Regions from separate parts of the Paenibacillus sp. RC73 genome, predicted to be linked through region 3. Evidence: riboswitches for the same ligand, from Rfam matches in the RefSeq annotation. Region 3 holds a riboswitch; each other region holds the start of a gene.

Region 1 (3,126 bases), on a different contig from region 3:
AGGGATTGCATTCGTGGATGAAGTTGCTGCTATATCGGAAGCATTTAATCATCATCCATTTATTACGATTGATTATAAGACCGTGACCCTGCGTTTAACCTCCTGGGATGACGGTGGCATTATGGCCGTGGATATTAAGGAAGCCCAACAATATAATGAAGCTTTTGAGAAAATGCGTAGCAGTCATTGAGCTAATCGTGGTCTGTCGTATGATAAAAGCGCCTTCGATATACAACAATGCAGTTGTATGCCGAAGGCGCTTTTATCATAGAACATGAGGCTGGTGGTCGGGATGATATACCATACAATGAAATGGCTTCTTGCCATCGGGAGTCTGACGTTCATAGGTATCCGTAAGCTCAAATCCGGCTGCCTTGTAAGCCCGGATGGCGCGCCCATTCCAAGTCAGGACCTCCAGATCAATTTCATTCTCAGGGTTGCGTCGTCTGGCTTCCTCGGCAATTGCACGGACAAATTCGGCGCCTCTGCCATGTCCACACAATCCGGGATGCATTCCCAGACCTAGCCGGGTCACGCCAATCATCGGGAAATATTGAGCAAATCCGGTTAGTATGTTCTCGTCATCCAGTACGGCTACATATTGCTCCTGGCGAAGCGAGGGGCTTCCAAATTCGACCTCAAGCGCCTTCATTTGTTCCCAAGGTAACCAGCCGTATATATTGTAGGGTGAATCATAGCGCCACTCACATATCGCAGCCGCCTGCTGCTCGTCCATCGGCACGATTCGGTAGTTAGATATTGAGGCCGGCATGTCTTCCCATCCTCCTTTTACAAGTACTTAAACCATTAACAACAGATTGTAGACAAGTTGAAGGGGATTGGCAAGCGTGTTTATTTCATACCCAAGTCGGGTATACATTCAATAAGAAGGCTTTACTGCTCATATGCTCCCCCCGCCGTGACGGTAAAACCGACGATGTTCGCAAAAACTGAAACCTTTTGAGGTGTCAGTTCGTCAGTAAAGTTAACGTTTCTGATGTTGCGGACATAAAAAACCGCAATTGGATTCCGGCCAGAATCCAATTGCGGCTCAGGTTAGCTTGCTGTTCGTTAGTTATTCTACGTTGTCGTCATCAGGAGTTTCAGAAGCTACAGCGTGGTAAGCATCTGTGCTCATAATTCTTTTGGCACCGACATATCGGTTAGCGTAATAATTTTCGTTCAGTGAGCTAACAACTACACCACGTGAAGATGAGGAGTGAGCAAATTTCCCTTCACCCATGAAGATACCTACATGGGAAATGCCTCTACCTGTGGTGTTGAAGAACACCAGGTCTCCAGGTCTCATTTCATCGCGGGATACGGAAGATCCCATTTTGAATTGTGATCCGGATTGATGCGGCAGTTTAATTCCCAGTTTTTGATATACATACATTGTGAAGCCGGAGCAATCGAATCCGTCGAGTGTAGTGCCTCCGCTTCTGTAGCTCGTTCCTTTGGTATCTTGGATGACCTGGTCCATCTTGGAGTCTGCAAATGCACTGCCGCCACCGAATGTAAAAGATGTAAAGGCAATGGCAAGACCCATGGCTGCGATTGTTAGTTTCTTCTTCAAAAAAAAATACCCCTTCCAATGCCTGCGAGGTTAGCTTAAGGATTCGGTAGAAGGTTCCCCTATGACCACTCTGTTGCGAGATCAATTCACCCAAACTGGTTCCCCCGCTTCCTAGGTGCCAGGAATTAGGCTTAACTTAAGATGTGCACCTTGGAGAGCAGTATTCACGATAACGATGTTTTTAAGGTAAAGGTTACAATAAAGATTACAAAGTTGTTACTATCAGTTCACTGCGATTATTGTAACAAAGTTGGCTGGCTTTGGCAAATGTTTCATCGCAAAAAATCACAAAAAAATCTGCTCCCTTTATCGCGGGAACAGATTTTGTTAAGAGTATTCAGTTATGTGCCGTTTACATGGATAGGAATGGATATAGATAGTCGCCTTTCGACAGCCAGAAATTGCTCAGGAGGAACGGAGTGGGGGTTCAACCTCTGTCGGAGATATCGGTATGCCATAGGCGGTACTGTGAACTGATGTGCCATAGCCTGACCAGACTGGTAACAAAATGATACGTTTGCTGGAGAATGAGTGCCAGCATGCCAGTCCAAATCATCGCCACCGTGCCGAATAGGCCAAGGACAAGCAGCACACCTGCGCCGAGCAGAAGCGAAATACCGATAGCCGGAAGGATTTGGCGAAAGAAGGCGAGCAGCGACGACAGTATGGCGTGACCACCTACGGTGCCTAGCTGCATGTACAGGATGCACTGGCGGATGAACCAGCCATAAGCGATCCAACCGATGGCATAGGGCAGCACATGCAGCAGATAGGCGGGAGATTGCAGCGCCCCGGCTACGATAGGGTAGAGCCTCGGCACCACCCAGAAAGCAGGGAGCAGCAAGAGCCCAAGCTCGATGACGTAATAGATCAGCGATGATAAACCATGACGTTTCATTCCACGGAAAAAAGACAGACTTTGCGGCTCGGTCGCATGGGTGTGCAGACTTTGGTATATTCCCGCCCGGATGAAGGGGGTAATCAGTATACGCAGCACCGTTGCCCCCAGTAGTATCCACAGATACATATGAACCTCCCGGTTGTCTGTCAGGGCAATCTGGCTCTCCATCCAAAACAAGGTCTGCCCCAGTTCATTTTGACCCTGATCAGGGTAGCGCAGTAGTAGGGGAATAACGGCGGATTGTACCACCCGATAGAGAAAAACGCCCCATAGCAGTCGATACAAAAATAGAATGATGACAATATAAAATTGTATGCGCACAAGCGCCCAGCCTTCTTTTATAACGGTACGCATCTATAGACACCTCACCATGACAGACTTCCAAGCAGTGTCTCCAGCAGCTTGGTTACACTTATGCTCCAACGGGTCTGGGTTTTTTCGTTCAGTTCGTCCTTCAGACTGTTATTGATATGCTTGTTCTCCAGCGCAATCGTGTACAGTGGATCAACAATCACATGGGAGACCGGAGATGCACTTTTGAGTCGATAGGTGGTGCTTTTGCCCATGCCGTCCCAAGCCTTGAATATCGTTGTACCGTCCTTGAAAGTAACTTGAACAGGGACCTTGGGATAATCTGCCCCTTTTTTGC
Region 2 (3,126 bases), on a different contig from region 3:
AGTCATACGTCGTGCAGCAGCATTCGGGTGGGTGATAAGTCCGGCGTCAATCAGGTCCGCCCAATCAATTAGCGGATCGGCCCCTTCCACCGTCGTATGCACCCGTGCGAGAGCATGTCTGATCGCTTCAGGCGAGGCATTCTCCACGCCAATATCCCCTTTGCGCGTCGCTTCTGCCTCTGGTATAAAGGCCTGCTTGCAGCCGGGCACCTTGGAGGCAATAATTTTGCGGATACGCTCCCCTGCATGATCGGGATCGGTCAAAATAATGACACCCCGCCGCTCCTGCGCCAGCGCAATTTTGCGCAGCGTCATTTTATTAATGGCGGAGCCCCCCGTTTCTATCGTATCCGCTTCGACAGCACGGCGAATAGCCACCGTATCATCCCGACCCTCTACCACGATCACTTCCTTGATCATTTGCGTTTCCCTCCACTGCTACACAGTCAGCTATATTCATCTTTCCCAGCTTTTGAAAACAAAATAAGAAGAGGGTATCCTCTTCTTAGCATGCATAACTATGATGTTAATACTATCGCATTGCCCTAAACATATACAACACGTTTTTAGTTCATTTCAGGCTTCACTGGTCCAATCACATATACGGTTTTACCGTGCTTCCGACCAAACTGATTGGCTTGACTCAAACTCTCATAATACACATCGATTTTGTGGCCTTTAATTGCGCCACCGGTATCCTCCGCACGGCGGAAGCCCACCCCTTCAATATACACCCACCAGCCGATTGGAATCACACTCGGATCGACAGCGATGGTGCGTCCTTCCGTGACACGCGTGCCGGATGCGGTACGTGTACCGATACCTGGCTCCTGTGACGAATACGCCGTCATGGAGACGTTTTGTAATACTTTGTTATATTTAAAATTCACACCTGCTTTACGGACAGCATTGTCCGAACTAACCCGTGTTGCCTTAACGGCATCTTCAGGACCGACGGAAGCAGCCAGAACGACCGGCTTTTTCTTCGTTCCTACCGCAATCACCTTATCCACACGATTCTGCGCGACTTCCTTGTTTACCAGCTGCTTGGATACCAATTTTCCGTCATGGTATACCTTTTGAACATGCTGGACCACAACACCCGTTTTACCGCTTTGGATGACCCGATTATCGCCTTTATAGAGACTTGGATCGGCCGTTTTGATGACCTGATAAGGTACCTGTTGCTTCTGTTCGACCTGCTGTTTCTTCACACGGATGATTTTTATGTCCATGTTAGACGAAACAGAAGCATCCAGAGCAGGATAAACTTTATCATTTGACGATAATTTATAGCCCGAGGTGCGAATGGCACCCTCTACTGTATTTTCTGTTGTGTACAATTTTTTCGTCTCATTGGCTAAGGATACTTTGACCTGATTGGCACGTTTGATGACTACGCGATCCCCATCCTGTACTGCTCCGTTCAGCGGCATCGAAACCGTATCATGCGGCTGAAGTGAAATAGAATGCTCTTTGAGCAAATCTTGGAGCTGGGATTGTCGGGTTTCTACCGCAGATGCCTTACCATCGATGACAAAAAAAACCTGTTTTTTAGATTCAGTGTACACCAGAATTGAAATCATAATCGTTAGTGCGATTAGAAAAATAGCAACCAAAGCAGCCTGGCGCACATTTTCTTGCTTCCAACGCAATACGTAAGACATGCTGGATGAGCGTGACTCATGGGTCTCCTCTTTTTGGAAAATGCCCATTTCCTCCGTCCTCCTTACATAGCCCGCCGTCTGGAGTAAGACATAGTTGAGATTGACGTGACTATAACAGATTTTCTACAAGACAAGCCCGTAATGCGACTGTCCTGCACCATGTACCCGTCTTCGCGGCATGCTGTCCTCCCCTGTTTAATCACAGTATGATGACAGATTTTCTTTTATTCACAACAAAAAAAGCCAGAGAAAGAGACTAGAGAGCTCTTTCGTGGCTTCCGGCATGTGCGAATATGCGGAAAAATCATGCACGAGATGGCTTCTCTCTTGTTACGCTTACGGGGTTAGCTGTCGGGTTCGGACGTAGAGAGACGCCCTAGCTTGGGTCAACCGCTCATGGCGGTCGCCTTCACATTCACCCCGAAGACCCAGAAAGAAATCGAAATACGGCCCCTCCACCTGTTCAATCCCATCCGGGAAAGGATTTCGGTCGAGCCGGCTGGCGGAAGAGACGCTCCCTTCTTGCCATACGCCGGACGTACTGTAAGCCATATCGGTTCCCCCGTTCCCTGTAAAAGGGACTCAGCGAGACTGGTTCATGAAATGAGCTGTTGATGTTTACACTCAAACAACAATTCACTGAAAAGATGATATCCTGTTTCTATGCATGTTGTAAAGCAGGTTTCAAGTACATTTTTCAAAATATTCGGTTAAAATATTGTAATATTCTTGAGTTTCCTGCAACAAATTCATGATTAGCTTCGTCTATCTCTTTATTTTGATCGATTTCTTCACTTTTTCACTTAATGTCAAATCGTTCCAAGGCATTTTGGGTCGTTATTGACACTAATTCCTCCACCGTAATTCCCTTGATTTGGGCAGCCGCCTCTGCGACCAGTCCCACGTGTGCGGACTCATTTCGCTTCCCGCGGAACGGATGAGGCGTTAGGTAGGGAGCGTCCGTTTCAATGAGCAGACGGTCCAGCGGCACCTGTGCGAGTACCTCCTTTGGCTGCTTGGCATTTTTGAACGTTATTGGCCCGCCAAAAGAGAGGTGAAAGCCCATATCCAGCACCATTTTAGCCGTCTCCCAGCTTCCGGAAAAGGAATGCATGACTCCGCCAACCTCACTCGCTTTTTCTTCACGCAAAATCTTAACAATATCTTCATGCGCATCCCGGTTATGGATGACAATTGGCATGTTCAGCTCACGAGCCAGTCCAATCTGGTTGCGTAGCACCCGATGCTGTACATCCTTCGGTGATGTGTCCCAATAATAATCCAGACCAATCTCCCCGATCGCCACGACTTTCTTATGACTGCATAACGATACAATCCATTCCATATCTCCCTCCTGCATCGTAATCGCATCCTGTGGGTGCCATCCAATCGCCGCATAAATAAAATCATACGTCTCAGCTAATTTCATCGTGGATGGAATCGTCTCACGATTAAATCC
Region 3 (3,126 bases):
ACGGGTATCGGCTACACGTTGTTGCTGTCTGCGCTCGGGGTACTGTTCGGATTTATCATTGGTCTGATCATCTCTCTGCTGCGGATGAGTGGTGTACGTATCATTGAATGGTTGGGTACGGCCTACGTAGAGGTACTACGTGGTACACCTATGCTGGTACAGCTTATGATCATCCATTATGGAGTTGCTTTGACGCTGGGCGTCAATTTTACGCCACTTCAGTCCGGTATTATTACGTTATCTCTGAATAGCTCGGCATATCTGGCTGAAATTTTCCGTGCAGGTATCCAGGCAGTGGACCGTGGTCAGATGGAAGCAGCCCGTTCACTCGGTATGGGACGAGGCAAAGCTATGCGTCACGTCATTTTACCGCAAGCGTTCAAGTCTGTACTGCCTGCGATCGGCAATGAGTTTATTACGATTATTAAAGAGTCCTCCATCATTTCTACCATCGGTATGGTGGATATTATGTATCAGGCCCAAGTCATTAAGAACATCACCTACGAAGGATTAAGTCCGTTCGTCATCGCGGCTGCTATTTATTTTGTAATGACATTCAGCTTGTCGAAGCTGTTGGGTTTATGGGAAAGGAAGTTGAGAGCCAGTGATCACCGTTAAACAACTGCGTAAATCGTTCGGCAAAAATGAAATTTTAAAAGGCATTGATATAGATATTGCCAAAGGCGAGGTTGTTGTCGTCATTGGCCCGAGTGGTTCGGGGAAAAGTACATTTTTACGTTGTATGAATCTGCTGGAGCAGCCGACCGACGGGGAGATTTTGTTTGAGGGCGAGCCGATTACAGCCCGTGGTCATAATATTAATGCGACTCGTGAGAAAATGGGGATGGTGTTCCAGCATTTCAACCTGTTCCCGCACAAAACGGTGCTGCAAAATTTGACGCTTGCGCCGACTCAGGTTAGAGGCCAGTCCGTGAAGGAAGCGGAGAAAATTGCGCTAGAGCTACTGCGCACCGTTGGACTTGAAGACAAAAAGGACACCTATCCCAATCAGCTATCCGGTGGACAGAAGCAGCGGATTGCGATTGCACGCGCCTTGGCGATGCAGCCGCATGTGATGCTCTTCGATGAGCCGACTTCCGCTTTGGACCCTGAAATGGTCGGGGAGGTGCTGGACGTGATGAAGAAGCTGGCTGAGGGTGGCATGACGATGGTCATCGTGACACATGAAATGGGCTTTGCCCGCGAGGTAGGAGACCGCATTATCTTTATGGATAACGGTCAAATTGTGGAGCAAGGTACACCGGAGCAAGTTTTTGGCACTCCAAGCCATGATCGTACCCGGGATTTTCTTGCCAAGGTTTTGTAAGAAATGAGCTTATAAAGGCTATGAAGTAAGCCCTCCGCGGTGGAAGTTTGACGGGAGGGCTTTTTCTTTTTTTGTCATCCTCGTTCAGATTTTTGTAACTGATTTCGATTTCATGATGACAAAATTGTAACAGATGTAGTATGATGTTCAGGGTTCCCAACATTTTCATGCAGATAAGGTTACAAAATTGTGATATTATGCAGTGAGCCAAAACTTACCGGGGCAGCAGACAGCTACGACAGACGCTGAATGCGGGACCCAAAACCATGGGAAGTGCGGGGGACGTAACAACGGCAGTAACTTCTGATCCGTCTTCATACGAATGGATGGAAGGTTGCCTAGGGGTGAATTGCACAAAAGCATAGGGCTTCTCCTGAGTCCGAATCCGACAGCTAACTTCGCAGGCATAACAGAGGAGGTACATATCTTTTGAAACATCTGAAACGTATTGGAAAAACAATGAAATTTGCGGTGCTGGCAGCAGCCATTGCAGGATTGGCGCAGACAGCCGGGGTAGCCGACGCCGCTTCGCTTCATACCGCCAAGGAAGGTGATACCTTCTTTTTACTTGCTCAACGTTACGGGGTATCTGTAGAAGATCTGCAAAAGGAGAACCCGGATGTTGCCGCCAGCAATATATATGCAGGAGTGCAAATTAAGGTGCCGGACGAGAACAAGTTAAAGGCCGCTTCGGATTCGAAGCCTCAGCTTCTTTCCGAGAAAGCGCCAGCAGGTGACGGTCAACAGGTTGAAGCATGGGGCAAAACATTTAACTACAGCAAAGTAGTTGACGTGAAGGCCACAGCGTATTCCGCAGCAGCCAGTGAAAATGGAAAATGGGGAGCGGTGGACTATTTCGGAAATCCGCTTAAGCTCGGTACGATTGCGGTAGACCCCAACGTAATTCCGTTGGGTACGAAAGTGTTGGTTACAGGCTATTCCCACCCGGGGCTGCCCGATCAATCTTTTGTAGCGGTAGCACGCGATAAGGGCAGCGCCATCACGGGTAAACGGATTGATATTTTCATTCCAGGCAGCCCATCTTTTGTGAGTGACTTTGGTTTTCAGAATGTGAAGCTGTATGTCATTGATAAATAGACTTATGTAAGCAAATGAATTAAGTGAACATAATATATATTATGTAAACTATAATCTGTGATCTATAATCAAATAGCTTAATCGCAGGTTCAGATTCATATATGGGTCTTGTCGATTAATAAAGGGCTGTCTTGACGAGCAGAATGCATCTGCTGGTAAGACAGCCCTTTTTACTGTTATTTCCGCTCCGAGGTGTGAAGTAGCCGGGGAACCGTGACAAATTTGTAGCCCTTGGCTTTCAGCGACTGAATGAGACCCGGCAGGGATTGAACAGTGCCTTTCAGATTGGAACTTTGACCTCCACCTGCGTGCATTAAAATGATGGAGCCTGGTCCGGTAGCCGGGATCACATTACGCTGAATTTGTGTTTTACTGAGTCCCTTCCAATCGAGGGAGTCTACGTTCCAATTGACAATCATGTAGCCGTGTCGACGCGCCCACTGGATCTGAGGCTCCGTAATTTCACCATAGGGCGGGCGGATCAGCTTGGGTCGAAAGCCGACAGTGGCCTCCAAAATATGTTCTGTTTTCTTAATCTGGTTGCGAAAGCGTTCCGGTGAAGCCTTCCTAAAATCCGGATGGGTATAGGAATGGTTGCCCAAGGCATGGCCTTCACGTACGATACGGCGAATCATGCCCGGGTGTTTTTCCGCACGGTGACCGACAATAAAGAAGGTGGCTTTGATCCCATTCGCGTGCAA

The links. A riboswitch is a leader RNA that binds a small molecule or an ion and turns the genes downstream of it on or off. The one in region 3 is predicted to bind cyclic di-AMP.
Region 1: another riboswitch for cyclic di-AMP. It lies ahead of ABH897_RS26165 (C40 family peptidase); the one in region 3 lies ahead of ABH897_RS13320 (3D domain-containing protein).
Region 2: another riboswitch for cyclic di-AMP. It lies ahead of ABH897_RS24845 (resuscitation-promoting factor); the one in region 3 lies ahead of ABH897_RS13320 (3D domain-containing protein).

The regions. Positions count from the first base shown of each region.
Region 1 is NZ_JBIYCV010000019.1:15,955-19,080, forward strand. Features, by position in the region: gene ABH897_RS26155 (4a-hydroxytetrahydrobiopterin dehydratase) at 1-190, shown strand, start outside; gene ABH897_RS26160 (GNAT family N-acetyltransferase) at 266-772, opposite strand; gene ABH897_RS26165 (C40 family peptidase) at 1,076-1,576, opposite strand; cyclic di-AMP (ydaO/yuaA leader) riboswitch at 1,581-1,718, opposite strand; gene ABH897_RS26170 (hypothetical protein) at 2,004-2,831, opposite strand; gene ABH897_RS26175 (M1 family metallopeptidase) at 2,843-3,126, opposite strand, start outside.
Region 2 is NZ_JBIYCV010000015.1:80,206-83,331, forward strand. Features, by position in the region: gene rnmV (ribonuclease M5) at 1-420, opposite strand, end outside; gene ABH897_RS24845 (resuscitation-promoting factor) at 567-1,715, opposite strand; cyclic di-AMP (ydaO/yuaA leader) riboswitch at 1,985-2,265, opposite strand; gene ABH897_RS24850 (TatD family hydrolase) at 2,467-3,126, opposite strand, start outside.
Region 3 is NZ_JBIYCV010000005.1:19,736-22,861, forward strand. Features, by position in the region: gene ABH897_RS13310 (ABC transporter substrate-binding protein/permease) at 1-618, shown strand, start outside; gene ABH897_RS13315 (amino acid ABC transporter ATP-binding protein) at 605-1,327, shown strand; cyclic di-AMP (ydaO/yuaA leader) riboswitch at 1,574-1,749, shown strand; gene ABH897_RS13320 (3D domain-containing protein) at 1,757-2,425, shown strand; gene ABH897_RS13325 (polysaccharide deacetylase family protein) at 2,602-3,126, opposite strand, start outside.